Regions from separate parts of the Rhizobium sp. ARZ01 genome, predicted to be linked through region 4. Evidence: predicted binding sites of a transcription regulator. Region 4 holds the regulator's gene; each other region holds the start of a gene.
The links. The regulator PhoB, encoded in region 4, activates phosphate uptake and scavenging genes when phosphate is short. The targets are predictions, from matches to a motif close to TGTCATNNANCTGTCAT.

Region 1 (7,449 bases), on a different contig from region 4:
CGCGGTCGCGGTTGCTGGCCCAGTCCATCAGCGTCTTCAGGCTGTCATCCGCTTCCTTCACGCCTTGGGCGTAGGTGGAAAGCGCCTGCTGATCGGCCAAGGGCAGATTGCCTTCAACCTTGATGGTGTTCTTCGCGTAACGGTTCGGCTCATAGGGGCCGTGGCCCTGCAGCGTTACCGTGAAGAAGAAGAACGGGTCCTGCTGCGCGTCGGCCTGGCGGATGATCTCCTTCGTCAACGCCTCGTCGGAGGTGAAGATGCCCCGCTTGCTCATGACCGGCATCGTCTCTTCCGTGCGGAAGGTCTCGAAGCCGAACGATTGGTAGACGGATGTGCGGTTCCAGAACCAGCCGGCGAACGGATGGATGGCGCGCGCCGTATAGCCTTCGCCGCGGAAGAAGGTCGCAAGCGAAGGGATCGGATCACGCACGTACTGCTGGTAGGGAATGCTGCCCGTCGGCAGGAAGGCATTGGAGAAGCCGGTCAGAGCCTCGAACTCCACATTCGCCGTCAGGCCACCGAATTCCGGCGAGAAGACAGCACCGGTGGTATTCTGTCGGACTACGGGCATCGGGTCCGGGGTGAGCTTCACGTTCTTCAAACGCGTCGGGTCCCAAAGCGACTCGCTCATGACGACGATCACGTCAGGCTTGCTGCGATGGCTGGTGCCGGCCGGAAGGGGCTCCTGATAGATGTGGTCGATCGCATCGGCCGAATAGCCGGCGGGCGCCTTGACGTTCGCCATCGGCAAGTTGATCGCAAAGGCGAGCATGAAGCCGTTGTGCCGGTAGTTTTCCGTCTGGTCCCACATGATCGGGAAGACGTTGAGGCGGTCACGAACCCAGGAGAACTGGTTGTAGTCCATGATCGAGGCGAAGCCGGTGAGCAGCGGTACGGCGATTGCCAGTCGGAGGGCACGCTCTTTCAAGGTCAGCGGACGGAAGCGCTTCCAGGCGAGGACCCAGACCGAAACAAGCGCAGCTATCGCAGACACGGACCCGATCGCCACGAACGCAGCTGTCCATGGCCGGTCACGAACCAGCGCCGGCATCAGTTCCATGATCTGACGGCCAAATAGAAGGTCGGTAGGGTACAGCGGATCGGTCAGGAAGATCTGCTTCTGCTCAGAGACGAAGGCAAGCAGGACCGCGATTGGCGCAAGCACCAGCACCGCCTTGTGCTGGCGGCCGATTAACGCGTCAAAGCCGAGGAATGCAAGAAGAAACAGGGCGCAGGTGGTCCAGCCGGGCTGTGCATAGGTCGTCAGAAAGGTAACCGTGTCACCGGTTGATTTGCGCGTGATCAGTTCGACAACGGCGACGGTCACGACGGCGAGGAGGAACGTGAGGCCGACGGAACCAACCATCGTCATTGTCTTGGCGAGACGGGCGGGGCGGCCTGACTCGGCGGCAAATCCCTTCTCGACGGCGGTCGTCGCCACGGCAGAACTTACAAGGGTCACGCACTACTCCAGGCTTCATAAAAGTTTTATTCACTTGTCATATCCCTGTCATCTTGAACAGGGGATGAATGGTTACCGTGGCGGCGACTCCAGTCGCGATCTATCCCGCTTGATGGCCAGGCAAATGGCCGATTTCAGGCACTTGACCGCGGGACCTCACAGAAACCAAATACCCTTCATTTTCAAACCGTCCGTCATGCTCTAAAGAGCATCCTGAGGCCCGATCTAACGTTGGGGGCGAGGGCTGATCGAGGACGGAAATGACCGATAACAACAGGACGACACTCCGCATTGCGGTTGCGCAGCTCAATCCGACGGTGGGGGACGTTGCCGGCAATCTGGCCAAGGCACGTGAAGCGCGCGCCGATGCCGCGCGCCAAGGGGCGGACCTGCTGCTTTTGACGGAGCTCTTCATTTCCGGCTATCCGCCGGAAGATCTCGTGTTGAAGCCTGCGTTCCTGAAGGCGTGCCATGCGGCAATCGACGCGCTGGCCGCCGATACCGCCGATGGCGGGCCCGGGGTCGTTGTCGGTTTTCCCCGGCAGGGTGTGACCGGACGACACAATTCGGTCGCCGTCCTCGATGGGGGCAGGATTCTCGTTTTCCGCGATAAGCTCGACTTGCCGAACTACGGAGAATTCGACGAGAAGCGCGTCTTCGTCGAAGGCGCCATGCCTGGACCGGTCAACTTTCGTGGCGTCCGGCTCGGAATTCCGATCTGCGAGGAGATCTGGAACGAGATGGGCGTTTGCGAGACGCTGGCGGAAAGCGGAGCGGAAATCCTGCTCGTGCCGAACGGTTCGCCCTACTATCGCGGCAAGGTCGACGTGCGCTATCAGGTGGCGTTGCGGCAGGTGATCGAGACCGGCTTGCCGATGGTCTTTGCCAATCAGCTTGGCGGACAGGATGAACTGGTGTTCGACGGAGCGAGCTTCGGCCTGAACGCCGACAAGTCGCTGGCCTTCCAGATGAGCCAGTTCGAAGAGACGATCGCACTCGTCACCTGGAAGAAGGAGAACGGCATCTGGCGCTGCGATGGCGGGCCGATGTCCAAGCTGCCCGAGCAGGAAGAGGCCGACTACCGCGCGTGCGTTCTGGGCTTCCGCGACTATGTCAACAAGAACGGTTTCAAGAACGTGATCCTCGGCCTTTCCGGCGGTATCGATTCGGCGATTTGCGCGGCGATCGCGGTCGACGCGCTTGGAGAGGAGCGCGTGCGCTGCGTGATGCTGCCCTATCGCTACACTTCGAAAGAGTCGCTGAGCGATGCCGCGGCCTGCGCGAAAGCGCTTGGATGCCGCTATGACATCGTGCCGATAGAAGCGCCGGTCACCGGCTTCATGGATGCCCTATCAGATCTGTTCGAAGGCACCGAGTCCGGCATCACCGAGGAGAATCTGCAGAGCCGCGCTCGTGGCACCATCCTGATGGCGATCTCGAACAAATTTGGCTCGATGGTGGTGACGACCGGAAACAAGTCCGAGATGTCGGTTGGCTACGCGACGCTCTATGGTGACATGAACGGCGGCTTCAATCCGATCAAGGACCTCTACAAGATGCAGGTCTACGCCTTGTCACGCTGGCGAAACACGACCGTGCCGCCTGGTGTGCTCGGCCCATCCGGCGAGGTGATCCCGAAGAACATCATCGATAAGGCGCCTTCCGCCGAATTGCGCCCGAACCAGACCGACCAGGATTCGCTGCCGCCGTACCCGATCCTGGACGATATACTGGAGTGCCTCGTTGAAAACGAGATGGGTACCGAAGAGATCGTCGCGCGGGGTCATGACGAAGCGACCGTCCATCGGATCGAGCATCTGCTCTACATAGCTGAATACAAGCGCCGGCAATCGGCACCCGGCGTGAAGATCACGAAGAAGAATTTTGGTCGCGACAGGCGCTATCCGATCACCAACCGCTTCCGTGATCGCTGACAAAAAGGGGGCAAACGACGATGCGCAGTTCGGTTGAGATCCACAATATCAAGACAGGACTGACGCGCGTCGTCTGGCAGACCGACCAGTTGGTGGAGGCGCCGAACTTCGCACGGGACGGCAAATCACTGGCCATCAATGGTGACGGGCGGCTCCACCGGTTGCCGCTCGACGGCCGCCCGCCGGTCCCGATCGATACGGGATTTGCGGTCCGCTGCAACAACGACCACGGCCTGTCGCCGGACGGTCGATGGCTTGCGATTTGCGACAAGACGGAGTTCGGCAAATCGGCCATCTACATTTTGCCGGCCGAAGGCGGAATGCCGAGACTCGTTACGCCGAATCTGCCGTCCTATTGGCACGGCTGGTCACCGGACGGAAAGAGCGTCTGCTACTGTGGCATCCGCGGCGATCTCTTTGATATCTATACAATTCCGATCGAGGGCGGCGAGGAGAGACGGCTGACCTTCGGCGAGGGGAAGAATGACGGGCCGGACTGGTCCGCAGACGGGCGAATCTATTTCAACTCGAGCCGGTCCGGCCGCATGCAGATCTGGAGCGTTCGGCCGGATGGTGGTGTAGCCGCGCGCGTCACCGACAGCCCGTGGGAGGATTGGTTCCCTCATCCGTCACCGAGCGGGCGGTATTTGCTGGTGCTTTCCTTTGACGCCGGTGTCTTCGACCATCCCCGGGACCAGCATGTCCGATTACGGTTGATGGATGCTGATGGCCGAAATGATCGCGTGCTGTTCGACCTGTTCGGCGGACAGGGCACGATGAATGTGCCGAATTGGTCACCTGACGGCGATGAATTTGCCTTCGTGCGCTATGAGTCCGCAGGCTGATGCAATCGGCCATCGTGTTTGCCGAGCCTGCTCGTGGTATTGATTCCCCAATCCTCACGTCCATTAAGCTTTCGGAAACCAGTCCGCTTAAGTGAATATTCCCGCTTTCGCATTAGCATCCCCGAAAAATAACATATAGGGCGGCATGGGCCGCGGGCATGTCGGTGGGGAAAGACATGGCGAATGCTGGGGCTGAAAGTCCGGTTGGGAACCGGGGCAGCGTCAAGATCATGATTGGTCTTGCGGCGGCGGCTATCGTCGTCCTCTTCGCTTGTGCCAATTTCATGGTGCTGGACTACGCGAGCCGGCAGGCGAATGATTTCGTTGCAAGCACGGAAAAGACGCTCGTCAAGAACGAGTTCCGCCACCAGATCGAACAGGTGGTGCTCTATCAAAGCGGCATGTCCGTCTGGGACAAGAGCTTCGATGAACTGGGCGACGGCTCGTTCAGTGACGACTTCATCCGCAGGGAGTTGCGCGATTGGCTCTGGAGTGATTTCGGCTTCTCATGGATGGTGTTCACCAAGCCTGGCCAGGAGACGATCCTTGCAGTCCACGACGGCGATGTCGTCAATGCGAAGGAAGCCGACAACCTTCTTTACTGGGTCAGCGATCTCACCAAACGGGCCGAGGGTGCCTACTACGCGGCGTTGCGTCGTACGCGTGACGGCTGGCTCCTTGCGAAGCCGCCGGAAAGTGGCGATGAGCTATCGCCCGCATTGGCGCACATCAATGTCACCGGCATGCGGATGATCGATGGGACGATGAGCATCATCGTGGTGCAATCAGTCGTCCCCAAGCGGCTCTTCATTCCGGACGCGCGCAAGACGCCGGTGCTGCTGGTAACCGTCAAGCCGATTTCGGCAAAGATGCTCGCGAACTCCGAGCGGCGGCTGGGGCTGAAAAACCTTGGATTTTCTGCGATTACGACCGAGGACAAGGATCTCTTGCTGACCGGCGTCGGCGGCGATGCTTTCAATCCGATGGCGGCGTCGTGGCGCCCAAACCGTCCCGGCTCTTTTGTCTGGTCGATGGCAATGCCTCAAATCACGGCCCTGGTTGCGATGTTCGTCGTGGTCATGGGTTTCGTCACATTCAAGTTCTCATCGCTGGTGCGCGCCCTGCAGCGAAGCGAGTCGCGCAACGCCTTTCTCGCCCGGCATGACGCGCTTACGGGACTGCTCAACCGCTCCGGCTTCGATGATACGTTGAAGGATATGCTGGAAAAGGGAGGCGGCGAGCCGTTCGCGGTCTTCGCGATCGACCTTGATCAGTTCAAGGCAGTGAACGACCGACATGGTCACGCGGCCGGCGATGCTGTGCTGAATACGGTCGCATCCAGGTTCTTGGGCAGGGTCGGCAGCAAGGGCATCGTGGCGCGCCTTGGTGGCGACGAGTTCGCCGTATTTCTTCCCGGAGCGGTGGACCGGCAGGATCTCCTCGATCTTGCCAATGGGCTGGTGCGCGACGCGCAAGTTCCGATCCCGTTCGCAGGGCAGATACTGAGCGTCGGCAGCAGCGCAGGTATTGCCGCGTACCCCGATCACGGAAATACTGTGCACGACATCATGGTAGTGGCAGACGCAGCCCTTTACGCCGCCAAGAACAGCGGTCGCAACCGCGCGGTGTTTGCGATGTCTGGTGACGGCGAGGCGAAAGGCGACATCGAAGCGGCCTGACCGTCGCGTCTCTCACGCTCCAACTGCGACACGTCACCGTCGGTGCCGGTCTTGCATCGCCGGCTCCAACATGCGCAGGTATCACCGTCAGGTGCCCTTGTGAAAGCAAGGGAGAATCGGGAATTCGGTGGGGCCGCCATCCGGACTGGTGTCAGGTCTCGAAGCCGAAACGTGCCCAACGCTGTGACGGGGACGGCCAAGCCTGGAAGATGCAAGCTTCCAATTGCCACTGGTATTGCAGCCGGGAAGGTAGGGGCGGTCGAGGGAACCGGAGTCAGAAGACCGGCCTGGCGAGATAGACCAACCCGCGCGGACGGCGGAAGGTATTCAGCATTGTTGGGGAGATGACGATGCGACCTCTGCCGACGGATGATCTCATCCGTGCACAAGCCTTTTCGCCCGATGAACGCGCGGCCGTGTACTATGCGATTGAAACGCGACGTGATGTGCGCGACCAGTTCCTGCCGGAACCGCTTCCGGCTGATCTGGTCGAGCGACTATTGAATGCGGCGCATCGGGCGCCCTCCGTGGGTTTTATGCAGCCCTGGAACTTCATTGTCATCCGCGATCGGGAGGTGCTTACAGCCGCGCACAAGGCATTCCAGCGGGCAAACGAAGAGGCGGCGGCGATGTTCGCCAGCGAACGGCAAGAACTTTATCGCTCGCTGAAACTCGAGGGGATTCTGAAGGCGCCGCTCAGCATCTGCGTGACCTGTGATCCCGACCGCGGCGGCGCCGTGGTTCTCGGGCGCACGCACAATCCGCGCATGGATGTGTACTCGACTGTGTGCGCCGTCCAGAACCTTTGGCTCGCAGCGCGGGCAGAAGGGGTCGGCGTCGGGTGGGTCAGTATTTTCCACGATGCGGATATCCGTTCGCTACTCGGCATTCCCGAGCGGATCGAGATCGTCGCCTGGCTCTGCGTCGGGTTCGTCGATCAACTCTATCGTGAGCCGGAGCTTGCGCTGAATGGCTGGCGGCAACGGCTGCCGCTGGAGGAGCTAGTCTATTCCGACCGATGGGGAAACAGGCGCTAAACGCGCCAGACCGGAAAAGGTCTACTTCGGGCCTGCGGGATTGCGCAGATCGATCGCTCCCTCCGGGTCTGGCAAGAACACGGGGCCGACGTTGCGAACCTTGTCTTTCACCGGGTCATAGGGTCGTTCGATGACAACCTTGTCGGCTGTTTTCGCCTGCCCAACGGGTCGCATACGGATTGTCGTCACGGAGCCGACGTTCTCCTTGATCGCGCCCTGTGCGCTATCGCCGGCGCCAGTCCTAGTCGAGTTGTTGCGCATGCTCCGATGATAGGCGGACAGGTCACACCCGCAGTCTCTCGGTTTCGAGAAATCAGGCGTACGATAGGCGAAGGCCGTCGGCAGTTGCGCGTAGAGCCGGCCGGTGACGGTGGAAACCATCTCGCCGCTGTCGAGGGAATTGAGTGACTGGTAATAGAGCTCGGTTTCCGTCTGCGGGCACATCCTGGCGCACGCCCGCTGGTCTCGACGAAAGTCGAGCGGGGAGGCGCC
Region 2 (7,449 bases), on a different contig from region 4:
AATTGTTCTATCAGGTTCGCCGGCAGGATCGCGCGACGAAGCTTCTGACCTATCTCGCCGACGTCACCGTCAACGGTCATCCGGAAGCCAAGGGGCGGCCGAAGCCGTCGGAGGAGATCGCACGTCCCGTCGTGCCCTATTCCGAGGGGTCGATCGCCTCCGGTACCAAGCAGAAGCTGGAAGAACTCGGCCCGCGGCGACTTGCCGAATGGGTGCGTGCGCAGCCCCAGGTGCTCTTGACCGACACGACGATGCGTGACGGGCACCAGTCGCTGCTGGCGACCCGCATGCGCACCTACGACATCGCCCGCATCGCCGAGACCTATGCGCGCACGTTGCCGCAGCTCTTCTCACTGGAGTGCTGGGGCGGGGCGACTTTCGATGTTGCGATGCGCTTCCTCACCGAAGATCCCTGGGAGCGCCTGGCGATGGTGCGCGAGGGCGCGCCGAACCTGCTCCTGCAGATGCTTTTGCGCGGTGCCAACGGCGTCGGCTACAAGAACTACCCAGACAATGTGGTGAAGTACTTCGTACGCCAGGCGGCGAAGGGCGGCATCGATGTGTTTCGTGTATTCGACTGCCTGAACTGGGTGGAGAACATGCGCGTCTCGATGGATGCGGTCGCCGAGGAAAACAAGATCTGCGAAGCGGCGATCTGCTATACCGGCGACATTCTCAACGCCGCCCGGCCGAAATACGACCTGAAGTACTACACCGCCCTTGCCGCCGAACTGGAGAAGGCCGGTGCGCACATGATCGCAGTGAAGGACATGGCGGGGCTTTTGAAGCCCGCCGCGGCCCGCATTGTATTCAAGGCGCTGCGGGAGGCCACGGATCTGCCGATCCATTTCCATACCCACGACACCTCGGGCATTGCCGCGGCGACTGTGCTGGCAGCCGTCGAATCCGGCGTCGACGTCGTCGACGCGGCGATGGACGCACTGTCCGGCAACACCTCGCAGCCCTGCCTCGGCTCGATCGTCGAGGCGCTTTCCGGTTCGGAGCGCGATTCGGGCCTGGATCCGGAATGGATCCGCCGCATCTCCTTCTACTGGGAGGCGGTGCGTCATCAGTATGCGGCCTTCGAGAGCGACCTGAAGGGGCCGGCCTCGGAAGTCTACCTGCACGAGATGCCCGGCGGCCAGTTCACCAACCTCAAGGAGCAGGCCCGCTCGCTGGGGCTTGAGACCCGCTGGCACGAGGTGGCCCAGGCCTATGCCGATGCCAACCGCATGTTCGGTGACATCGTCAAGGTGACGCCGTCATCGAAGGTGGTGGGCGACATGGCGTTGATGATGGTCAGCCAGGACCTGACGGTCGCCGATGTCGAGAACCCGGCCAAGGACGTCTCGTTCCCCGATTCGGTCATTTCGATGCTGCGGGGCGATCTCGGCCAGCCCCCGGGCGGCTGGCCACAGGCGCTGCAGAAGAAGGTGCTGAAGGGCGAAGCCGCCTACACGGTGCGCCCCGGCTCGCTGCTTGCAGATGCCGATCTCGACGTCGAGCGTAAGGCGATCGAGACCAAGCTTGAACGCAAGGTCAACGACTTCGAGTTCGCCTCCTACCTGATGTATCCCAAGGTGTTCACCGACTATGCGCTGGCCGCCGACACCTATGGCCCCGTCAGCGTCTTGCCGACCCATTCCTATTTCTACGGCATGGCTCCGGGCGAGGAGCTGTTCGCTGACATCGAGAAGGGCAAGACGCTCGTCATCCTCAACCAGACGCAGGGCGACGTCGACGAGAAGGGCATGGTCAAGGTGTTCTTCGAATTGAATGGCCAGCCGCGGCCGATCAAGGTGCCCGACCGCAACCGGGGTGCTTCCGCTGCTGTGCGCCGCAAGGCGGATACGGGCAATCTGCTGCAGCTCGGTGCGCCGATGCCGGGCGTCGTCTCGACGGTAGCCGTCTCCGCGGGCCAACCGGTCAAGGCCGGCGATGTCCTCCTGTCGATCGAGGCGATGAAGATGGAAACCGCGCTGCATGCCGAAAAGGACGGTGTGGTCGCCGAAGTCCTCGTGCGTGCTGGTGACCAGATCGACGCCAAGGATCTTCTGGTCGTGTTCGGATGATTTGACCCTCGGGACAGCCATGCGGTTGTCCCGAACTGCCCTATGAAACATGCGAGAAGACGTTGATCTGATGGTCGCGTCGTCTCGCAAGCCAATGGTCCCGCGCAAATGAACTGCACCCTTCGCGACGCTGACTTCGACGATCTTCCCGCCATCACCGAGATCTATCGCGAATCCGTGCTGCACGGCGTCGCCAGCTATGAGATCGAGCCGCCTCCGCTTGAAGAGATGCGCACGCGCTTCTCAGCGATCACAGCAGACGGCTATCCCTATATCGTTGCCACCGATTCGTCGGACCGGATTGTGGGCTATGCCTACGCGTCGGCGTTCCGCACGCGGCCAGCCTATCGCTGGCTGGTCGAGGATTCGATCTATCTGGCGCCGGAGGCGAGGGCGCAAGGCGTCGGTAAGGCGTTGCTTGCCGAACTGATCAAGCGCTGCACGGCGCTCGGTTTCCGCCAGATGGTCGCCGTGATCGGCGGCGCGCATCCGGCCTCGGTCGCCGTGCACCGCTCAGCCGGGTTCGAGCATGGCGGTCTGATGAAGGCGACCGGTTTCAAGCACGGTCACTGGCTCGATACGGTGATCATGCAGCTTGCGCTTGGCGAGGGTGCGTCGAGCGCTCCCGCGCCCGACGCCTATCCGGCCACCATGCGGCAATGAGAAGCGCTAGCTCTTTATGAGCTTCAATGCCTTGTCGAAGACCCTCAGAACCTGTGCCAGGTCATGTCCGCGCTTCAGGATCATCCCGTGGGCGTTGAGCACGCTGTAGGCGCCCTGCTTGGCGGCGAGCTTGGGGTTCTTCTCGACCCGGTAGAGTGCCATCTCGCCGGAGCGCTTGAAGATCGAAAAGACCGCCTTCTCCAGGGTGTGGTCGATCGCATAGTCGCGCCACTCGCCTTCTCCGACCATACGGCCGTAGATTCTGAGGATCGCGTCTAGTTCCCTGCGATGAAAGGTGACCGGGATGGGGTCTTTGCCATTGCGGTACTCCCGGAGGTCGACGATCACGTTCGACCCCTGGGCTCCGCTCTCTCCCGGCGACAAATCCGGTTGATCAGTCATCGAGTCTCCGCTTCGACTGCGACAAGTCGATGACAGTGTGCCCTACCTGAACAGAAAATCAAGCATAGAAGCGGTGCCGAGGGGATGCGGCAGCGCGCAACCTGCGTCGGGCAACAAGAGGCAGTCTTGCCTCCGCGACATCGTACGAATCACCTGCCTAACACTGGCGACTTAGGTCCTAAGGCGCATCGATCTCCAGTATGAAGCTGTCTTGCGCCCCATGCGCGATGGCTGGCAATTGGTTTCAATCAGGCCGCGCGCTCAGGCCCCGGCGTTAACCAGTACGGCAAAGCAAAAATCAAGGTTGCCCCATTTCAGACAAAACCGCGCCTAAATTTTCGAGGAAAGTCACGACGCTGCCCCGCAGCCGGACCGCTTTGCATGTGCGGGAAATCGGTCGGCCACTGGGGGCGTGCGTCGAAGCTGTTCCTGTATTCCGTTGCCGGAAGCTTCGTCAAGGTCCGGTCCGGCGTGTCTTCGAACCCTCAAGCCCCAGCCCCTCGAAGAACCCGGTCCGGACCACTCCTGCTCTCAAGCAAGATCAGTAGTTTCGGCAAGATCAACGGCGATTTGCGGTTTCCGATGGCATTGCGCCAGTGGTTATGACGGCCGCCCCGAGTATTGCGCCGGGCGTGTCGGCGGTCTTCATTCGTTGAAGCAAAATGGCGCAACCGCCGTTGCTTTTCCGTTTCAGCATATCGGCCGGCAGTACCAGGCTGGTTTCCTTGCCTTCCCACATGCCGATGGTTTCCATGTTCGTGACTGCGTGCCAGTAGTCGACCCGCCTGCCACGGTTGTCGCCTTCCTCGATGTCGACGGATTGCTCGCCATCGAAATAGGCCACGATGACATTCGCCTTGCCCTGGCCGTTGCCGATATTGATTCGAAGTTCGTCCTGGACGATGTCGGCAGATACCTTGACCGAGAGCCCGCGTCCCTCTGCACTCAATTCTTCGAGCTGATTGCGGATCTGGGCGATGTTGCCGCCGTTGACATGTTCACGTCCGTTGATGACCGCTTGCGGCGTGTAGACGCTGCCGCGGCCGAACATGCGTGCATAGGCATACTGACGATCGGTATTCTCCTTGGATGACATCGTGTCTGTCCAGCCGAGGTAGTTCCAATAATCGACATGGTAGGCCAGCGCCACGACATTGCCCTCGCGGATCAGGGTCTCCAGCGCCTTGTCGGCCTTCGGGCAGGACGAGCAACCCTGACTGGTGAAGAGCTCGACCACGCCCTTGGGGGTCTCGATGTCGCCGGCGAAGGCGCTGACGCCTGCAGCGAAAGTCGCAAGCAGGCTCGAAAGACAACCAAGGATGACCAGTCTGGGCATGAGCAATTCCGGGGAATGCGGGCGAACCGCCACTTGTCGGGCACCGTCATACCTGCTTGCCCGGTCAACAGGAAGTCACGATGGAGTGAAAGTCATACGATTGGATATTATCACATGAAATAAAAATGCCGGGGCATCGCCCCGGCATCATATTGGCTGAAGATTCAGTCGAAATCAGGCAGCGAGATCGCGCAGAACCGTCTGCAGGATGCCGCCGTTGTTCATGTAGGTCACTTCATCCAGCGTATCGATGCGGCAAAGGAGGGGAACCTCCTTCACCGAGCCGTCGGAGTAGGTGATCTTTGCGATCTTCTTCTCGCGCGGCTTGATCTCACCTTCGAGACCGTCGATCTCGACGAGCTCGTCACCCTTGAGGTTGAGGCTCGCCCAGGTCGTGCCTTCCTCGAAGACGAAGGGCACGACGCCCATGCCGACCAGGTTCGAGCGGTGGATGCGCTCGAAGGACTGGGCGATCACGGCCTTGACGCCGAGAAGGTTGGTGCCCTTGGCCGCCCAGTCGCGCGACGAGCCGTTTCCGTATTCGACGCCGGCGAAGATGACGAGCGGAACGCCTTCTTCCTTGTACTTCATCGCGGCATCGTAGATCGACATCTCTTCCTTCGACGGATAGTGGATGGTGTAGCCACCCTCCTTGCCGTTCGGGCCGAGCATGTGGTTGCGGATACGGATGTTGGCGAACGTGCCGCGCATCATCACCTCATGGTTGCCGCGACGCGTGCCGTACTGGTTGAAGTCGGCAACGCCGACGCCATTGTCCAGAAGGTAGGCACCGGCCGGCGAGGCGGCCTTGATCGAACCGGCCGGCGAGATGTGGTCGGTGGTGATCTTGTCGCCGAAGAGGCCGAGGACGCGCGCGCCCTTGATGTTCTTCAGGCCCGAGCCCTTCTTGCCCATGCCGACGAAGTAGGGCGGGTTCTGCACATAGGTCGACTTGTCGTCCCAGGCATAGGTCTGGCCGGCCGGAACCTGCACCGCCTGCCAGTTGGCGTCGCCCTTGAACACGTCGGCGTACTTGGACGCGTAGAGCTCGCGGGTGACGTACTTCATGATGAAGTCCTGGATCTCCTGCGAGGTCGGCCAGATGTCCTTCAGGTAGACTGGCTTGCCGTCCTTGTCCTCGCCGATCGGCTCCTTGGTCAGGTCCTTCTGCACCGTGCCGGCGAGCGCGTAGGCAACGACCAGCGGCGGGGAGGCCAGGTAGTTGGCCTGGACGTCCGGCGAGATACGGCCTTCGAAGTTGCGGTTGCCCGACAGAACGCCGGCCGTGATCAGCCCCTTGTCGTTGATCGTCTTGGAGATCGGTCCCGGCAGCGGGCCGGAGTTGCCGATGCAGGTCGTGCAGCCGAAGCCGACCAGGTTGAAGCCAAGCTTGTCGAGATCGGCCTGCAGGCCGGACTTCGCCAGATACTCGCCGACGACCTGCGATCCAGGTGCGAGCGAGGTCTTCACCCACGGCTTGGTCTTCAGGCCCTTGGCGACGGCGTTGCGGGCGAGCAGGCCGGCTGCGATCAGCACCGAAGGGTTGGACGTGTTGGTGCACGACGTGATTGCGGCGATGGCGACATCACCGTGGCCGAGATCGAAGTCGGTGCCTTCGACGGCGTAGCGGTTGGAAAGCTGGCCCGGCTTCTTGTAGTCGTTCTCGAGGGCGGTCGCGAAGTTTGGTGCGATCGTTTCGAGCGGCAGGCGGCCTTCGGGACGCTTCGGGCCGGCCATCGAGGGAACAACGTCGCCGAGATCGAGCTCGAGCGTGTCGGTGAAGACGAGGTCGGAGCCGTCACCTTCGCGCCACATGCCCTGGGCCTTCGAATAGGCTTCGACGAGAGCGATACGGCTCTCTTCGCGGCCCGACATGGTGAGGTAGTTGACGGTTTCGCCGTCGACCGGGAAGAAGCCGCAGGTTGCGCCATATTCCGGGCCCATGTTGCCGATGGTGGCGCGGTCGGCGAGCGTCATGTTGTCGAGGCCGGGGCCGAAGAATTCGACGAACTTGGAAACGACGCCCTTCTTGCGCAGCATCTGCACGACGGTGAGCACGAGGTCGGTGGCGGTGACGCCTTCCTTCAGCTTGCCGGTCAGCTTGAAGCCGATGACCTCAGGCAGCAGCATGGAGACCGGCTGGCCGAGCATTGCGGCTTCGGCTTCGATACCGCCCACACCCCAGCCGAGAACGCCAAGGCCGTTGATCATGGTGGTGTGGCTGTCGGTGCCGACGCAGGTATCCGGATAGGCGATGGTCTCGCCGTCCTCTTCCTTGGTCCAGACGGTCTGGCCGAGGTATTCGAGGTTGACCTGGTGACAGATGCCGGTGCCGGGCGGAACGACGCGGAAGTTCTTGAACGCCTGCTGGCCCCACTTGAGGAAGCGGTAGCGCTCGCCGTTGCGCTCGTATTCGAGCTCGACGTTGCGGGCGAAAGCGGTCGCCGTGCCGAATTCGTCGACGATGACAGAGTGGTCGATAACGAGGTCGACGGGCACGAGCGGATTGATCTTCTCCGGATCGCCGCCGAGCGCCTTGATGCCGTCGCGCATGGCCGCGAGGTCGACGACGGCCGGAACGCCGGTGAAGTCCTGCATCAGCACGCGTGCGGGGCGGTAAGCGATTTCGCTTTCGACGAGGCCCTTGTTGGAAAGCCAGGCGGCGACGCTTTCAATGTCCTTCTTCGTGACCGAGCGGCCGTCCTCGTTGCGCAGCAGGTTCTCAAGCAGCACCTTCATCGAATAGGGGAGCTTGGAGACGCCCGGAAGGCCGTTCGCTTCCGCCTTGGGAAGGCTGTAATAAACATAGTCGACGCCGTCGACAGTGAGGGTCGAACGACAGTTGAAGCTGTCAAGGGACTTGGACACTGGATACCCCGTTCCGTCTGATCGCCAAATGTTGACGTACGAACGCCCTCGCGCTTGAGAAGCGCGAATTGGGATGCGGGTGCGGCCATTTCCGCAGTCCGTACGCGG
Region 3 (7,449 bases), on a different contig from region 4:
CGTAAGAGATTACATAACTCGACCGTCCAATTGGAGTAGGCGGCATTGAAAATGCGCTATGAGCGCGTCCTCCGTGATGGGTAGCCACAAGGCCGTCGAATTGCAGCGGACCAAACGGCAGACTGTTATAATCTGCATCCCCCGCCAGCAGGATACTACGTCCATCGAGAAGCGAGACGCGCATTGCCAAGCCCGTACCGTTCCTGCCCAAACCCGCGCATTCGCCGAGGTCGCCCACATTGAATGACGACGATCCACCGCTCCACACGTACAGGCGACGCGCATCCGCCAAACCTCTGGCGAGCCTTGCAGCTCCAGGCCCAAGGATCTGGTCAGGCACTATCCATCTACAACGCCTGAGCGATTGGATTTGAAATGCAGCGTGGAAATGGTCCCAATCCCAATGCGAGAGAACGATCGGGACACGCGCGTCTAGGTCCACTGTGAAAGGTACAGACCTTGCGCCCTTCGCATTGAAAGCCGTAGGAGAGCCGACGTCAAAGTGAAGGCAAGGTTGACCTTCCCTTAAAAGCGTCGTGAAGCTCCCCTGCCCAACATCATGTACCAATACCTTGTCCGCCTGCGGAACGCGCGTCAACACATCCTGAACGCTTAACCGCGACAAGCGCTGCGGTATGCGGCAGACGGCGGCGATTGCTGACGGCAGTGTTAGGGCAGGCACAGAAGCCGCGCCAAGCGACGCTGGACGAGGCACTGGATCAATGCTGGAAACGAGCCGTTCGCCTTTCACTACACGCCCCTTCGAGAAGGCAGTGAACCCCAAAGGAGTGCTCCCGGCAAACCATGCACGCATTCCCTCTGCCGATTGATCGGGATTCAGCTCCAGGTGAAACCAAAACCCCGGTTGCACATCTACAATGTCGTTGGCGAATTTAGCGAATTTACTAGGTGTTGTGGTTAGACGGAGTAATCCGAAATCAGCGTCGTGCTCGGGAGCCGCGCTTTTAATCCAGTCAGCAGCCTGATCACCTGCGTCCGCAGTCACCGTGTCAAACTCGATCACCGATCTCGCAAGCGGGCCAGCACCGATCTGGTCTATTCGACTGACTCTGGCGAATACATGTCGTTCCGGGAACTTTCCCAAGCCAAAATAGAAAAAGAAGAAGGCTGCCTCCTGGAAGCTGAAATCGCGCTCAGGCGTGGAGATTAATCCAAGCGTCTAAAGAAAAGCTGACCGCCCGTTAGATCTCTCATGCTTAGCTGGTCCATGGATCCGTTAGTTCGCATCAGAAGTCACGCCTTGAGGTTACTCGGGACGAACGCACGGCTAAAATCTGCTGCCGGCGTGACGGCGACGAGCTCCTTGGTCAAGATAATGTCTCCTTTCAGGCAGCCGCGAGGAAGCGATCTATGGCTGACAAGGAAGGCGCAATGCGGACAGGCTGCTCAAGCCGGGAACCGACCTGTCGGCCTCGGGGCCGATGGCCGACCGTCCGCTGCTGGGACATCCAACACGAAAAGCGGACATCGGAGTTCTTGCCGCCGATGTCTGCGATTGGCCCCTTATTTGACATTAAACTGCACTGGGCGCGTTCTTTGCCACAGCAAACCAACAGACAACTGCGGCCCCAATCACCGCGATCCAGGCGGAGATTTCGCTTCAGAAGCAAGCGAAAGTGAAGCTTTCGATTGCACTTCAAAGTGAACGCCATGTGAATCCACGACGAATATCACATGGCACTACAAAACTGTTGTATGGCTGTCATAATCTGACAATACTGCTCCACGCGAAACTAAACCTTTCGCCAACCAAAACGGGAGCGAGACATGAAGACCTTAGGATTCGCGGCGGGAGTTGCCGCCACATTTACGTTGCTATCCAGCACCTCCGCGTTTGCCGTCACCGAGATTTCGTGGTGGCACGCCATGACCGGCGCGAACAGCGAGGTCGTCGAGCAGCTTTCCAAGGAATTCAACGAGAGCCAGAGCGAGTACAAGGTCGTTCCGGTGTTCAAGGGCACTTATCCTGAGACGCTGAATGCCGGCATCGCCGCTTTCCGCGCCAAGCAGCCGCCGGCGATCATGCAGGTCTTCGATGCGGGCACGGGTACGATGATGGGCGCCGAGGGTGCCATCAAACCGGTGGCCGAGATCCTGTCGATGGGCGGTCAGGCCTTCGACAAGAGCCAGTACCTGCCGGGCATCGTCGCCTATTATTCCAAGCCTGACGGCACGATGCTGTCGTTCCCGTACAACTCGTCCTCGCCGATCCTCTACTACAACAAGGACATATTCCAAAAGGCCGGCCTCGACGTCGACAACCCGCCGAAGACCTGGTCCGAGGTCTGGGATGCGGCCAAGAAGATCAAGTCGAGCGGCGCAGCACCGTGCGGCTTCACCTCGACCTGGCTGACCTGGATCCACACCGAGAATTTCGCCGCCTGGAACAACCTGTCCTACGGCACCAACGAGAACGGCATCGGCGGCACGGACGTCGAGCTCAAGATCAACGCCCCGACCTTCGTCAAGCACTTCCAGGAACTGGCCGATCTCGCCAAGGACGGAACATTCAAATATGGCGGCCGCACGTCGGAAGCCAAGCAGGTCTTCCTCGCCGGCGAATGCGGCATCTTCACCGAATCCTCTGGCGGTCTCGGCGACATCGTCAAGTCGGGCATGAACTATGGCACCGGTCAGTTGCCCTACGAGGCGGATGCCGCGGGTGCGCCGCAGAACACCATCCCGGGCGGTGCATCGCTGTGGGTCTTCGCCGGTCTGCCGGACGAACAGTACAAGGGCGTTGCCGCCTTCTTCAACTTCCTGTCGCAGACGCCGATCCAGGCACGTCTGCACCAGGTGTCGGGTTACCTGCCGGTCACGCTTGCCGCCTACGAGGAGACCAAGAAGTCGGGCTTCTACGACAAGAACCCGGCCCGCGAGATTCCGATCAAGCAGATGATGGGCAAGGCGCCGACAGAGAATTCGAAGGGCGTCCGCCTCGTCAACCTGCCGCAGGTCCGCGACATCGAGAACGAGGAGATCGAGAAGATGCTCGCGGGCCAGCAGACCGCCCAGCAGGCGCTCGACAATACCGTTGAGCGTGGCAACAAGGCGATCCAGGACGCGCTCGACAACTGATGCCAGGTCCGTGTGAGCGCGGCCCCTCCATCGGGTTCGCCGCGCTTACCGCCTTTCTCCCGCGACGAGAGGAATCGCAGCGTTGACGTGGCACCTTTCCCCGCCCCATCGGCTGGGCGAACGGTGCCACGTTCGGCGAGGCGTTCCTCCAGCAAGCCGATGATCCAGCCGCCGAAGAGGCTCTTATTGTCCCCACGCGTCGTCTTTCCCAACAAGGTCCTTCCCTATCTGCTGGTCGCGCCGCAGCTGGCGATCACGCTGGTGTTCTTCTACTGGCCGGCCAGCCAGGCGCTCTACCAGTCGATGCTCAAGGAGGACCCCTTCGGGCTGTCATCCAAATTCGTCTGGTTCGCCAATTTCAGGAAGGTGCTGTCGGATCCGAACTACCTCAATTCGGTTCAGGTCACGATCGTCTTCTCCATCGCCACCGCAGCGGTTGCCATGAGTGTGGCACTCCTGCTTGCCGTCATGGCCGACAAGGTCGTGCGCAGTCGCGGCCTCTACCGCACACTGATGATCTGGCCCTACGCGGTGGCACCGGCCATTGCCGGTATGCTGTGGCTGTTCCTGTTCAATCCCTCGATCGGCTCGCTCGCCTATGGCCTGCGCTGGCTCGGCATAAACTGGGATCCGCTGCTCGATGGCTCGCAGGCGATGGTTCTGGTCGTCGCGGCCGCATCGTGGAAGCAGATCAGCTACAATTTCCTGTTCTTCGTCGCCGGGCTGCAGGCGATCCCGAAAACACTGATCGAGGCGGCGGCAATTGACGGCGCCGGCGAGAACAAACGCTTCTGGACGATCGTTTTTCCCTTGCTCGCGCCGACCACCTTCTTCCTGCTGGTGGTCAATACCGTCTATGCCTTCTTCGACACCTTCGGCATCATCCACGCCGTCACCGGCGGCGGGCCGGGCAAGGCGACGGAGACGCTGGTCTACAAGGTTTACAATGACGGCTTCGTCAATCTCATCCTCGGCGATTCGGCCGCCCAGTCGGTGATCCTGATGGTCATCGTCATCGCGCTCACCGCGATCCAGTTCCGCTACGTCGAGAGGAAGGTGCATTATGGCTGAACCGTCGACGCTTCCGCCCGCAAGCGGCCATGACAAGCTGATGATCGGTCAGTCGGTTGCAGGCATCTATCTGGCGCACGCCGTGCTGATCCTCGGCATCCTGATCGTGGCGTTTCCGATCTACTACACCTTCGTCGCCTCGACCCATTCGCTGCAGACGATCCTGCGTCCGCCGCTGCCGCTACTGCCCGGCGATCGCTTCATCGAAAACTATTCGGAGGCGCTGTTCGGCGGCGTCGGCCGCATCGGCGGGGTCAGCGTGACGACGCTTCTCGTCAACACCACCATCGTCGCGCTCGGCATCGCCATCGGCAAGATCATCATCTCAATCGTGTCTGCCTATGCCATCGTGTTCTTTCGCTTTCCCGGCCGGATGTTCTTCTTCTGGCTGATCTTCATCACGCTGATGCTGCCGGTCGAAGTGCGCATCCTGCCCACCTACAAGGTGATGGTCGATCTCGGCCTGATCGACACCTACGCTGGTCTGATCGTGCCGCTGATCGCATCAGCCACGGCGACTCTGCTCTTCCGCCAGTTCTTCCTCACCATACCGGGCGAATTGGTCGAGGCGGCCCGCGTGGATGGCGCCGGTCCCTGGCGTTTCTTCAAGGATATCCTGCTGCCCTTGTCGCGCACCAACATCGCAGCACTCTTCGTCATCCTCTTCATCTATGGCTGGACGCAATACCTCTGGCCGCTGCTCGTCACCAACCGCAATGACATGAACACCATCGTGATTGCGCTCAGGAAGATGATCTCGTTTGCCGATGCCGACACCGAATGGCATCTGGTGATGGTCACCTCCATGTTTGCGATCGTGCCCCCCATCCTCGTGGTGGTGCTGATGCAGCGCTGGTTCGTCCGCGGCCTCGTCGAAACGGAGAAATAATGGCAACCGTCGATCTCAAGGACGTTCGCAAGGTTTATGCTGGCGGCGTCGAAGCCGTGAAAGGCGTCTCCATCGCCATTCCCGACAAGGCGCTGTGCGTTCTGGTCGGTCCGTCAGGCTGCGGCAAGTCAACGCTTCTGCGCATGATCGCGGGCCTGGAAACCATCTCCGCCGGCAGCTGCGCCATCGACGGAAAGGTGGTCAACGCGATCGGCCCGACCGAGCGTGACATCGCCATGGTGTTCCAGAACTATGCGCTTTATCCGCATATGAAGGTCTACGACAACATGGCCTACGGCCTGCGCAACCGCGGCACGCCGAAGGACGAGATCGACAAGCGGGTGCGTTCGACGGCGAAAACGCTCGAACTCGAGCACCTGCTGGAGCGTCGCCCACGCGAACTCTCCGGTGGCCAGCGGCAGCGCGTCGCCATGGGCCGTGCGATCGTCCGCAACCCCAAGGTCTTCCTGTTCGACGAGCCGCTGTCCAACCTCGACGCCAAGCTTCGCGGGCAGATGCGCGTCGAGATCAAGAACCTGCAGCGCAATCTCGGGGTCACCTCGGTCTATGTCACCCACGACCAGTTGGAGGCGATGACGCTGGCCGACGTTCTTGTGGTGATGAATGCCGGCCTGGTCGAACAGTCGGGGGCACCGCTCGACATCTACGAGAAGCCGGCCTCGACCTTCGTGGCCTCCTTCATCGGCGCGCCGCCGATGAACCTCCTGCCGCTCCGCAGCGGCCAGCTCGAAGGTGCAGTCACGCTGCCGGTCGTACCCGCCAATGCTGCGACGCTCGGCTTCCGTCCCGAGGATTGCGAGGTGCGTATCGAGGCCGACGGCGTCGCCGCTGATGGCGCGCTTCGCCTGGTGGCTCAGGTCGAAGGCGTCGAGCCCGTGGGGGCGGAGAGCTTCCTTTACTGCCAGGCTGCCGGCGGGCGCATCGTCGTGCGTGTGCCCGGCCGCACCGAAGTCCAGCCCGGCGACCAACTGCCGGTGTTCGCCCGGCGCGAGAAGCTGCATTTCTTCGGCAGTGACGGCAGACGAGTCTAAGCCTGGGCAATCAAGATGGTCGGCGGTATCCGCGCTTGGGCCGTCAGGCCGCCGCATTGTCGCTGGCGACGTCTGCTATCGGAAAGCGGCCAAGCTGGTCTCCACGGCCGACATGAAGGCGCAAAGCTGCCGGGCGCTTTATGGCCGCCTCACCGCAAACTTGAGGTCCGAAAGCGGAAATTATTGCCGCTCACTCCCTACTGTTGACTGAGGCCCAAAGCCAGGGCACAAAGGTGGCATCCACGGTCGCTCGCGATGGGAAAACAGAGGGAATTTCAAGGCCATTTCTATAAGCCATTGAAATCATGTGAGAATCCAGGTTCCCCAGCCAAACGTCTTCAAGCGCAATTGAACCCGACGTCCTACAGGCGTTCCCTACGGAAATCTTTGCGAGCCCTGTCCAATTTGTGGCGCCCACCCCGCCAACTTTGTGCGATTCGCCGCTTTTTGCCGCCCAACCACGCCCGAAGAAACTTTAGAGAAATTATAAACGATTATTGCACGAATCGTCGCCTAAATTAGTCCAACCGCAATTAGGGGTTGGTTCGAGATGCAAAAGGTCCGCAAGAGCAACATGCGCTGCCTCTTCGAAGATAAAGGCGGCAATTTTGGCATAATGACAGCGCTGTTGATCCCAGTCCTTTTCCTGGCTGGTTCGGTGGCGCTCAACATCGCGACTGCAACGAAGGAAAGCTCCAAGATGCAGGCCGCACTCGACGCAGCGGCAATTTCCGCAGTCAAGGCCTATGGAGAGGGAGACAGCGAAAGCGATGCCCTGCAGCAAGCGACCGAAATCTTCTTTCTGAATTTCGGAAAGCCCTCCGTCCTCGATCAGCCCGACGCTGACAGCTCGTTTCCGGGAGCGGCAATTCAGCTTGCATTTACGGAGAGTGGCGAGGAAACGGCCGCCACCGCGGCCTACTCCGCCGACTATGACCCGGTCTTCTGGGGACTGAGCCCCTACAAGATAAGCAGAGAGAGCGTCGCCGTTCGCGCCCAGGATGGGGAAGCCTGTATCCTGGCCCTCCATCCAACCGCCCCTCGAGCCTTTGAAGTAAGCGGAAGCGCGAAGGTAGACACATCGAACTGTACGATCACGTCGAATTCGACCGACGCGCAGTCGATATATCTCGGTGGTGCCGCCACCCTGAAGGCCGAATGTCTTTACGCGGCCGGCAAAATATCGGCAACGCTCGCCAGTCTGGATCTGGTCTGCGGCAAGGGGCAGGAGAACGTTTCGCGGACGCCTGATCCATTCAAGAAGAAGGCGATGCCGAATGCGGGCAACTTGGTAAGCCTGGCCGGATGCGGGCAGAATTTCGTCGGCAACGGCGGTGG
Region 4 (7,449 bases):
CTTCCGGCTCGGAGCCGAGCGGCACGGCCATATTCATTCGGTAGCCGAAGCGGGCAGCCCCCTCCACAAATGAATGGAGCACGTTGTTGCCGTCGCCCGTCCAGGCGATCGTCCGCCCCTTCACCGGCCCGCGATGTTCCTCGAAGGTCATGATGTCGGCCATAATCTGGCAGGGATGCGTCAGGTCCGTCAGCGCGTTGATCACCGGCACGGTCGCGTATTCTGCAAGCTCGAGCAGGCGGGAATGGTCCGTCGTACGGATCATGATCGCATCGACATAGCGCGAAAGTACCTTCGCCGTGTCGCCGATCGTCTCGGCGCGGCCAAGCTGCATTTCGGTACCCGACAGGAACAGTGTCTCGCCGCCGAGCTGGCGCATGCCCACGTCGAACGATACGCGCGTGCGTGTCGAGGGCTTTTCGAAGATCATCGCGAGCATCTTGCCGGCGAGCGGCTTGTCGGCCGTTCCGGCCTTGGTCGCTGCCTTTCGCACCTTGGCGTCATCCATGATCGTGCGAAGGTTCTCAGCCGTCATCGCAGAGAGGTCGAGGAAGTGTCTGGCCATGCTGTCAGTCCTGCTGTTTTACCCTCGGCGTCGCCTCAGGCCTGCTTTTTCTCGGCACTCAATTTTTCCGCCGCCCGTTCGATCCGCGCCAGGCCCTCGCGAGCCTCCTCGGCCGTCGTGATCAGCGGCGGCAGCAGCCGCAACACGTTGTCGCCGGCCGGAACGAGCAGCATATGCTCGGCGCGAACCGCCTTCAGCAAATCCGCCGATGGAACCTTGGCCTTGATGCCGAGCATCAGGCCCTCGCCGCGGATATCCTCGATGATATCCGGAAAACGGTCCTTCAACGAGGCCAGTCCCTGGCGGAGCACCAGCGCGACGTCACGAACATGGGCGAGGAACCCCTCTTCCAGCACGACATCAAGGACGGCGTTGCCCACGGCCATTGCCAGCGGGTTACCGCCATATGTCGAACCGTGGGTGCCGGCCACCATGCCGGAAGCCGCTTCCGCGGTCGCAAGGCATGCGCCGAGCGGAAAGCCACCGCCAATACCCTTGGCAACGGCCATGATATCAGGTGTGATCCCTGCCCATTCATGGGCGAAGAACTTGCCCGTGCGGCCGACGCCGCTCTGCACTTCGTCGAGGATCAGGAGCAGGCCGAACTCGTCGCAAAGCGCCCGCAACTCCCGCAGGAATTCGTTCGACACGACGCGGATGCCGCCCTCGCCCTGCACCGGCTCGATCAGGATCGCCGCAGTTTCTTCGGTTATCGCGTTCTTGACGGCAGCGATATCGCCGAAAGGCACCTGGTAGAAACCGGGCGCCTTCGGCCCGAAGCCTTCGAGATATTTCTCCTGGCCGCCGGCGGCAATCGTCGCAAGCGTACGGCCATGGAAGGCACCCTCGAAGGTGATGACATGGAACTTGCCGGGATGACCCTTGGCGAAATGATAGCGCCGTGCCGTCTTGATCGCGCATTCCAGCGCCTCGGCGCCGGAATTGGTGAAGAACACCTTATCGGCAAAGGTCGCCTCCGTCAGCCGCTTGCCGAGCGTTTCCTGTCCAGGAACCTCGTACAGGTTCGACAGATGCCAGACCTTGTCGGCCTGTGCCTTCAGGCTCTCGACCAGATGAGGATGGGCATGCCCCAGCGAATTGACCGCGACGCCGGCTGCAAAATCGAGATAGCGCGAACCATCCTCCGCGATCAGCCAGACGCCCTCGCCGCGCTCGAAACGCAGCGGCGCACGCAGATAGGTCTCGTAAAGCGGCGTGGCATCAGCCATGGCGCGTATCTCCTTCGCAGCGGATGCGGAATACAGTTCCCGGGCTTGTCTTTTCCTCACGGGAAAAATCGAAAATGCCGCCTTTCGGCGGCGGCCGCACTATCTGCATTTCAGGGGCCGATGTCAACAAAAGGACGCAACGTCAATCGGCCTTAACATACCGCTGCGTGACGATTCACAACACTCGATGGAAGTGTCGCAAGTGAGTCACACCTTACGAGCAAGTTGGGGAAAACTGGAAAATCGAATCGGCCGGATTCCCGCGACTCTTGTCACAGAGTCCCCCTGTCAGTAGGTTAAAAGTCAATTGCTAGACTGCATGCGGCGGAACTAGTCACCAACAGTATCAGAGCGTTCCGTGCTCCGGAGCCATCCGGGGCGCTGGAGAGGGATTCCCGGTAGCGAACGCTGGAACGGAGGCGGTAGATGAACTGGACAGACGAGAGGGTCGAGAAGCTCAAGAAGCTCTGGTCCGAAGGACTGAGTGCCAGCCAGATCGCAGCACAACTCGGCGGCGTCAGTCGCAACGCGGTGATCGGCAAAGTCCATCGGCTCGCGCTGCCCGGCCGCGCCAAGGCGGGCGGCACGCCGACTGCGACCCGCGCCAAGCGACCGGCGTCTGCGCCGCGCCCTGCAAACTTCGCGCCCCGCGTGGCAACCCGCACGGTTGTCCGCCCGGCAGGCGCAACCGTCATCAAGGAAGAGGTCGCCTTTGAGTATGACGACCTGCCAGCTACCCGGGTCGTCACCAACGTGGTCCTGCCGATGTCGCGTCGGCTGGAACTGACGGAGCTGACCGAGCGCACCTGCAAGTGGCCGAACGGCGATCCGCTGACGGAAGAATTTCATTTCTGCGGCAACGAGTCCCCGGACAACTCGCCGTACTGCCTCTATCATCAGCGACTGGCCTATCAGCCGTCAGCCGAACGTCGCCGGATGCGTTGATCGGGCACCGCCCTTTCCTAGCGAACAAGCAGCGAGACAAATGCAAACGGGCCCCTCAAGGCCCGTTTTCGTTTCCGATTGTCGCGTCGCGACGCTCTTACGCCTCCAGCGAATACCCCGCCCCGCGCACTGTGCGTATGACGTCCTGCATGTTGGAGAAATTCAGCGCCTTGCGCAGCCGGCCGACATGGACATCCACAGTACGCTCATCGACGTAGATGTCGTGGCCCCAGACACCATCGAGCAACTGCGAACGCGAGTAGACGCGGCCGGGGGATGCCATGAGGAATTCGAGCAGCCGGAACTCGGTCGGGCCGAGGCGAACTTCCCGCGTCCGGCGATGGACACGATGGGTCTCACGGTCGAGTTCGATGTCGCCGCACTTCAGAAGTGTCGAGACCACTTCGGGCCGCGCGCGCCGGAGCATCGCTTTGACCCGCGCCATCAGCTCGGGCGTCGAGAAGGGCTTCACCACATAGTCGTCGGCACCGGTGGCAAGGCCACGGACTCGTTCGTTTTCTTCGCCACGTGCCGTCAGCATGATGATCGGCAGGCGCTCAGTCTCGGAGCGCTGGCGCAGGCGCCGGCAAAGCTCGATGCCGGAGACACCGGGCAGCATCCAGTCGAGGATCAGAAGATCCGGCTGGCGTTCCTGCAGCCGTATCTCCGCTTCGTCGCCGCGCAGGATCGTGTCGACCTCGAAGCCCTCAGCCTCAAGGTTATAGCGCAGGAGGACGCTCAGCGCCTCCTCGTCTTCGACCACGGTTATCTTGGGAACCATACCTTGGGAACTCCCGGGGATCTAATGTTCAGAGGCTTCGAGGCGATCATTCCTTGACCGCGCCGACCGAGGTGGTGTGATCGTCCTTCGGGCGCTCGCCTTCCGGCGGCGCACCTGTCGCCATGTAGAAGATCGTCTCGGCAATGTTTGTGGCGTGGTCGCCGATACGCTCGATGTTCTTGGCGCAGAACAGGAGATGCGTGCAGGGCGTGATGTTGCGCGGGTCTTCCATCATGTAGGTCAGGAGTTCACGGAACAGCGAGGTGTAGATCGCATCGATCTCATCGTCGCGCTCGCGGATCTCCTTGGCCTTCTCGATGTTGCGCGAGGCGTAAACGTCGAGAACCTCCTTCAGCTGCATCAGCGCCAGTTCGGCGAGATGCTCCAGCCCGCGAGCCAGCTTGCGCGGCATGCCCGAACTCTGCACGGCGATGACGCGCTTGGCGTTGTTCTTGCCGAGGTCGCCGACGCGTTCGAGTTCGGCGGCAATACGGATCGCGCCCATGATCTCGCGCAGGTCCGCCGCCATCGGCTGCCGCTTGGCGATCGTCAGGATCGCCTTCTCGTTGATCTGCCGCTCGGCATTGTCGAGGACAACGTCCTCGGAAATCACCTTCTGGGCAAGTGCCGTGTCGGTGTTGACCAGCGCACGTACGCTGTCGCCCACCATCTGTTCAGCAGTGCCACCCATCTCGGAAATGCGGCGGGTGAGATACTTTAGTTCTTCGTCGTAGATCGAAACGATATGGGTCGATGACATGGTCTTTCCTCAACGGGCGCAGATGCGCCGGGTCTTCATCCGGGACCGGGCTCGCGTCAACCGAAGCGGCCCATGATGTAGTCCTGCGTGCGCTGGTCATCCGGATTGGTGAACATCTTGTCGGTCTCGTTCTCCTCGACGAGATTACCGAGGTGAAACATGGCGGTGCGCTGCGACACGCGGGCCGCCTGCTGCATCGAGTGCGTGACGATGACGATGGTGAAGTTCGCTCGCAGTTCGTGGATCAATTCCTCGACCTTGGCGGTCGCGATCGGGTCGAGCGCCGAGCAGGGCTCGTCCATCAGGATCACCTCGGGGCTGACGGCGACGGCGCGGGCGATGCAAAGACGCTGCTGCTGGCCGCCGGAGAGACCGGTGCCGCCCTCATGCAGCCGGTCCTTCACCTCGTTCCAGAGCCCCGCTTTCTGCAAGCTGTGTTCGACGACCTGATCCAGGTCGGCCTTGGACTTCGCCAGACCGTGAATGCGCGGCCCATAGGCGACGTTTTCGTAGATCGACTTCGGAAACGGGTTCGGCTTCTGGAACACCATGCCGACGCGGGCGCGAAGCTCCACCACATCGATCGATGGATCGTAGATGTTGTCCCCGTCGAGCGTGATCGTGCCGGTGACGCGGCAGCTATCGATCGTGTCGTTCATACGGTTGAGCGTGCGCAGGAAGGTGGACTTGCCGCAGCCCGACGGGCCGATCAAAGCCGTCACCGTGTTCTCGCGAACCTTCAGATTCACGTCGTAAAGGGCACGCTTGTCGCCATAGTAAACGGAGACATCCTTGCCAATCATCTTGTAGGGTATTGCGTCCATCTTCTTTTCCAGCACTTCCTCGGCTGTGGCTTCGGTCATGATGTTCATCTTCTTTTACCCCACTACCAGCGGCGTTCGAAACGGCGCCGCAATAGAATTGCGCCAAGGTTCATGATGATTAGGAACACAAGCAGCACGATGATTGCGCCCGACGTGCGTTCCACGAAGGCGCGCTCGGCCTCGTTCGCCCACATGTAGATCTGCACCGGCAGTGCCGTCGACGGGTCAAGCGGGGTCGTCGGCACGTTGGCGACAAAGGCGACCATGCCAATGAGCAGCAGCGGCGCAGTCTCGCCGAGCGCATGCGCCAGGCCGATGATCGTGCCGGTGAGGATGCCGGGCATGGCGAGCGGCAGCACATGATGGAAGGTCGTCTGCATCTTCGAGGCGCCAAGCCCGAGTGCTGCGGCGCGGATCGATGGCGGCACGGCGCGAAGCGCCGCGCGCGTGGCGATGATGATCGTCGGCAGCGTCATCAACGTCAGCACCAGGCCACCGACCAGCGGCGCTGAACGCGGCAGCCCTGCGAAGTTGATGAAGACCGCAAGCCCGAGAAGGCCGTAGACGATCGAGGGAACGGCCGCGAGGTTGTTGATGTTGACCTCGATCAGGTCGGTCAGCCGGTTCTTCGGCGCAAACTCTTCCAGATAGATCGAGGCAGCCACGCCAATCGGCAGCGACAGCACCAGCACAATGCCCATCAAATAGAGCGACCCCACAAGCGCAACGCCAAGACCTGCACCTTCGGGTCGGCTCGAATTGCCGTTGACGAAGAGGCCGGTGTTGAAGCCCTTGGCCAGCACGCCCTCCTCCGCAAGCTGGTTCATCCAGGCGACCTGCTTGTCGGAGACCTTGCGGTTCTTCTCATCCACGGTGAGGTCGAACTGCCCCTTGAACGCGGTATCGATGTTGGCGCTGGCGAGAACGGTGACCGGCACGGTCTTGCCGATGATCGAAGGATCGGCGGCGACCATGTCGCGAAGCGTCACGCGCGCGCTTTCCGAGACCATCGCCGCTACCTGCTTCAGGGCCGGCCTGTCGCTCGATGCGACGCCGAGCTTTTCCGCAAGCGCGTTACGCACCAGCAGCGGATAGTTGGCGGCAACCAGCACCTTCGGGTCGCTCGCGCGCTTGTTGCTCGGGTCGATCACCTTCTCGGAGAATTCGACCGGCAGGGTGATCTCCGTCTGCTGAAAGGCGGTGTAGCCCTTGCCGACGACCGACCACAGCAGCACGAACAGGAAGACCAGACCGAAGACGATCGCAGCCAGGCCATAGAGGCGGAAGCGGCGCTCGGCGGCATAGCGCCGGCGGATGCCGATGTCGCGGCGCGGCGGCGCCTTCGATACGAGATCGCCGGAAACCGGTGAGAGGAGATCGGTCATTCGTACTGCTCCCGGTACTTGCGGACGATATAGAGCGCGTAAATGTTGAGTGCCAACGTGATGCAGAAAAGCGTGATGCCGAGTGCGAAGGCCACCAGCGTCTGCGGCGAGGTGAATTCCAGGTCGCCGGTCAACTGATTGACGATCTTCACCGTCACCGTCGTCATCGGCTCGAACGGGTTAAGCTGCATGCGTGCGGCGACGCCGGCGGCCAGCACGACGATCATCGTCTCGCCGATGGCGCGCGAGGCCGTCATCAGCAGCGCGCCGACGATGCCCGGAAGAGCGGCCGGAAGGATCACCCGCTTGATAGTCTCGGAGCGGGTCGCACCGAGCCCGAGCGAACCGTCACGCAGCGCCCGCGGCACCGCGGTAATGATGTCGTCAGAGAGCGAAGAGACGTAGGGGATCAGCATGATGCCCATGACGATGCCGGCCGTCAGAACGCTCTGCGCCTGGATGAAGTTGGCATAGTTGCCGGTGACGAGGCCATTGAGGCTGGCGGAAATGTCGCGAAGGAACGGGCCGACGGTGACGAGCGCAAAGAAGCCGTAGACGATGGTCGGGATGCCGGCCAGCACTTCGAGCAGCGGCTTTGCCATCGAACGCATGCGTGGAGAGGCATACTCGGCCATGTAGATGGCGGCGAACAGCCCGACCGGGACGGCGACGAGCATCGCGACGAAGCCGATGTAGAGCGTGCCTGCGAGCAGCGGAATCAAACCGAACTGACCGGACGAACTTGTGCCCGCCCCGGCGAAGCGCGGATCCCAGACGGTGCCGAAAAAGAACTCGGATGCCGGCACAGTACGGAAGAAGAGGACCGCTTCGCTCAGCATCGAGACGGCAATTCCGATTGTCGTCAGAATGGCAATCGACGAGGCGACAATGAGCGTCCAGAGCATGACGCGCTCGACCTTATTGCGCGCCCGCATGCGCGGCGCGATGGTGCGGAGTGCG

Region 1: the regulator PhoB is predicted to act here: its motif matches at 1,498-1,514, upstream of IB238_RS08215 (LTA synthase family protein).
Region 2: the regulator PhoB is predicted to act here: its motif matches at 3,156-3,172, upstream of IB238_RS18785 (DUF2794 domain-containing protein).
Region 3: the regulator PhoB is predicted to act here: its motif matches at 1,711-1,727, upstream of ugpB (sn-glycerol-3-phosphate ABC transporter substrate-binding protein UgpB).

The regions. Positions count from the first base shown of each region.
Region 1 covers NZ_JACVAE010000001.1:1,710,038-1,717,486, reverse strand. The annotation lists gene IB238_RS08215 (LTA synthase family protein) at 1-1,441, opposite strand, end outside; gene IB238_RS08210 (NAD+ synthase) at 1,723-3,396, shown strand; gene IB238_RS08205 (PD40 domain-containing protein) at 3,417-4,241, shown strand; gene IB238_RS08200 (diguanylate cyclase) at 4,418-5,920, shown strand; cobalamin riboswitch at 5,993-6,226, shown strand; gene bluB (5,6-dimethylbenzimidazole synthase) at 6,271-6,957, shown strand; gene IB238_RS08190 (DUF2865 domain-containing protein) at 6,979-7,449, opposite strand, start outside.
Region 2 covers NZ_JACVAE010000003.1:316,039-323,487, forward strand. The annotation lists gene pyc (pyruvate carboxylase) at 1-2,072, shown strand, start outside; gene IB238_RS18780 (GNAT family N-acetyltransferase) at 2,181-2,735, shown strand; gene IB238_RS18785 (DUF2794 domain-containing protein) at 2,742-3,137, opposite strand; gene IB238_RS18790 (DUF1223 domain-containing protein) at 3,697-4,473, opposite strand; gene acnA (aconitate hydratase AcnA) at 4,648-7,341, opposite strand.
Region 3 covers NZ_JACVAE010000001.1:145,088-152,536, reverse strand. The annotation lists gene ugpB (sn-glycerol-3-phosphate ABC transporter substrate-binding protein UgpB) at 1,789-3,099, shown strand; gene ugpA (sn-glycerol-3-phosphate ABC transporter permease UgpA) at 3,259-4,170, shown strand; gene ugpE (sn-glycerol-3-phosphate ABC transporter permease UgpE) at 4,211-5,059, shown strand; gene ugpC (sn-glycerol-3-phosphate ABC transporter ATP-binding protein UgpC) at 5,059-6,111, shown strand; gene IB238_RS00650 (pilus assembly protein TadG-related protein) at 6,662-7,449, shown strand, end outside.
Region 4 covers NZ_JACVAE010000002.1:254,136-261,584, forward strand. The annotation lists gene argF (ornithine carbamoyltransferase) at 1-565, opposite strand, end outside; gene IB238_RS15345 (aspartate aminotransferase family protein) at 601-1,794, opposite strand; gene IB238_RS15350 (GcrA family cell cycle regulator) at 2,221-2,739, shown strand; gene phoB (phosphate regulon transcriptional regulator PhoB) at 2,837-3,520, opposite strand; gene phoU (phosphate signaling complex protein PhoU) at 3,567-4,280, opposite strand; gene pstB (phosphate ABC transporter ATP-binding protein PstB) at 4,337-5,152, opposite strand; gene pstA (phosphate ABC transporter permease PstA) at 5,167-6,489, opposite strand; gene pstC (phosphate ABC transporter permease subunit PstC) at 6,486-7,449, opposite strand, start outside.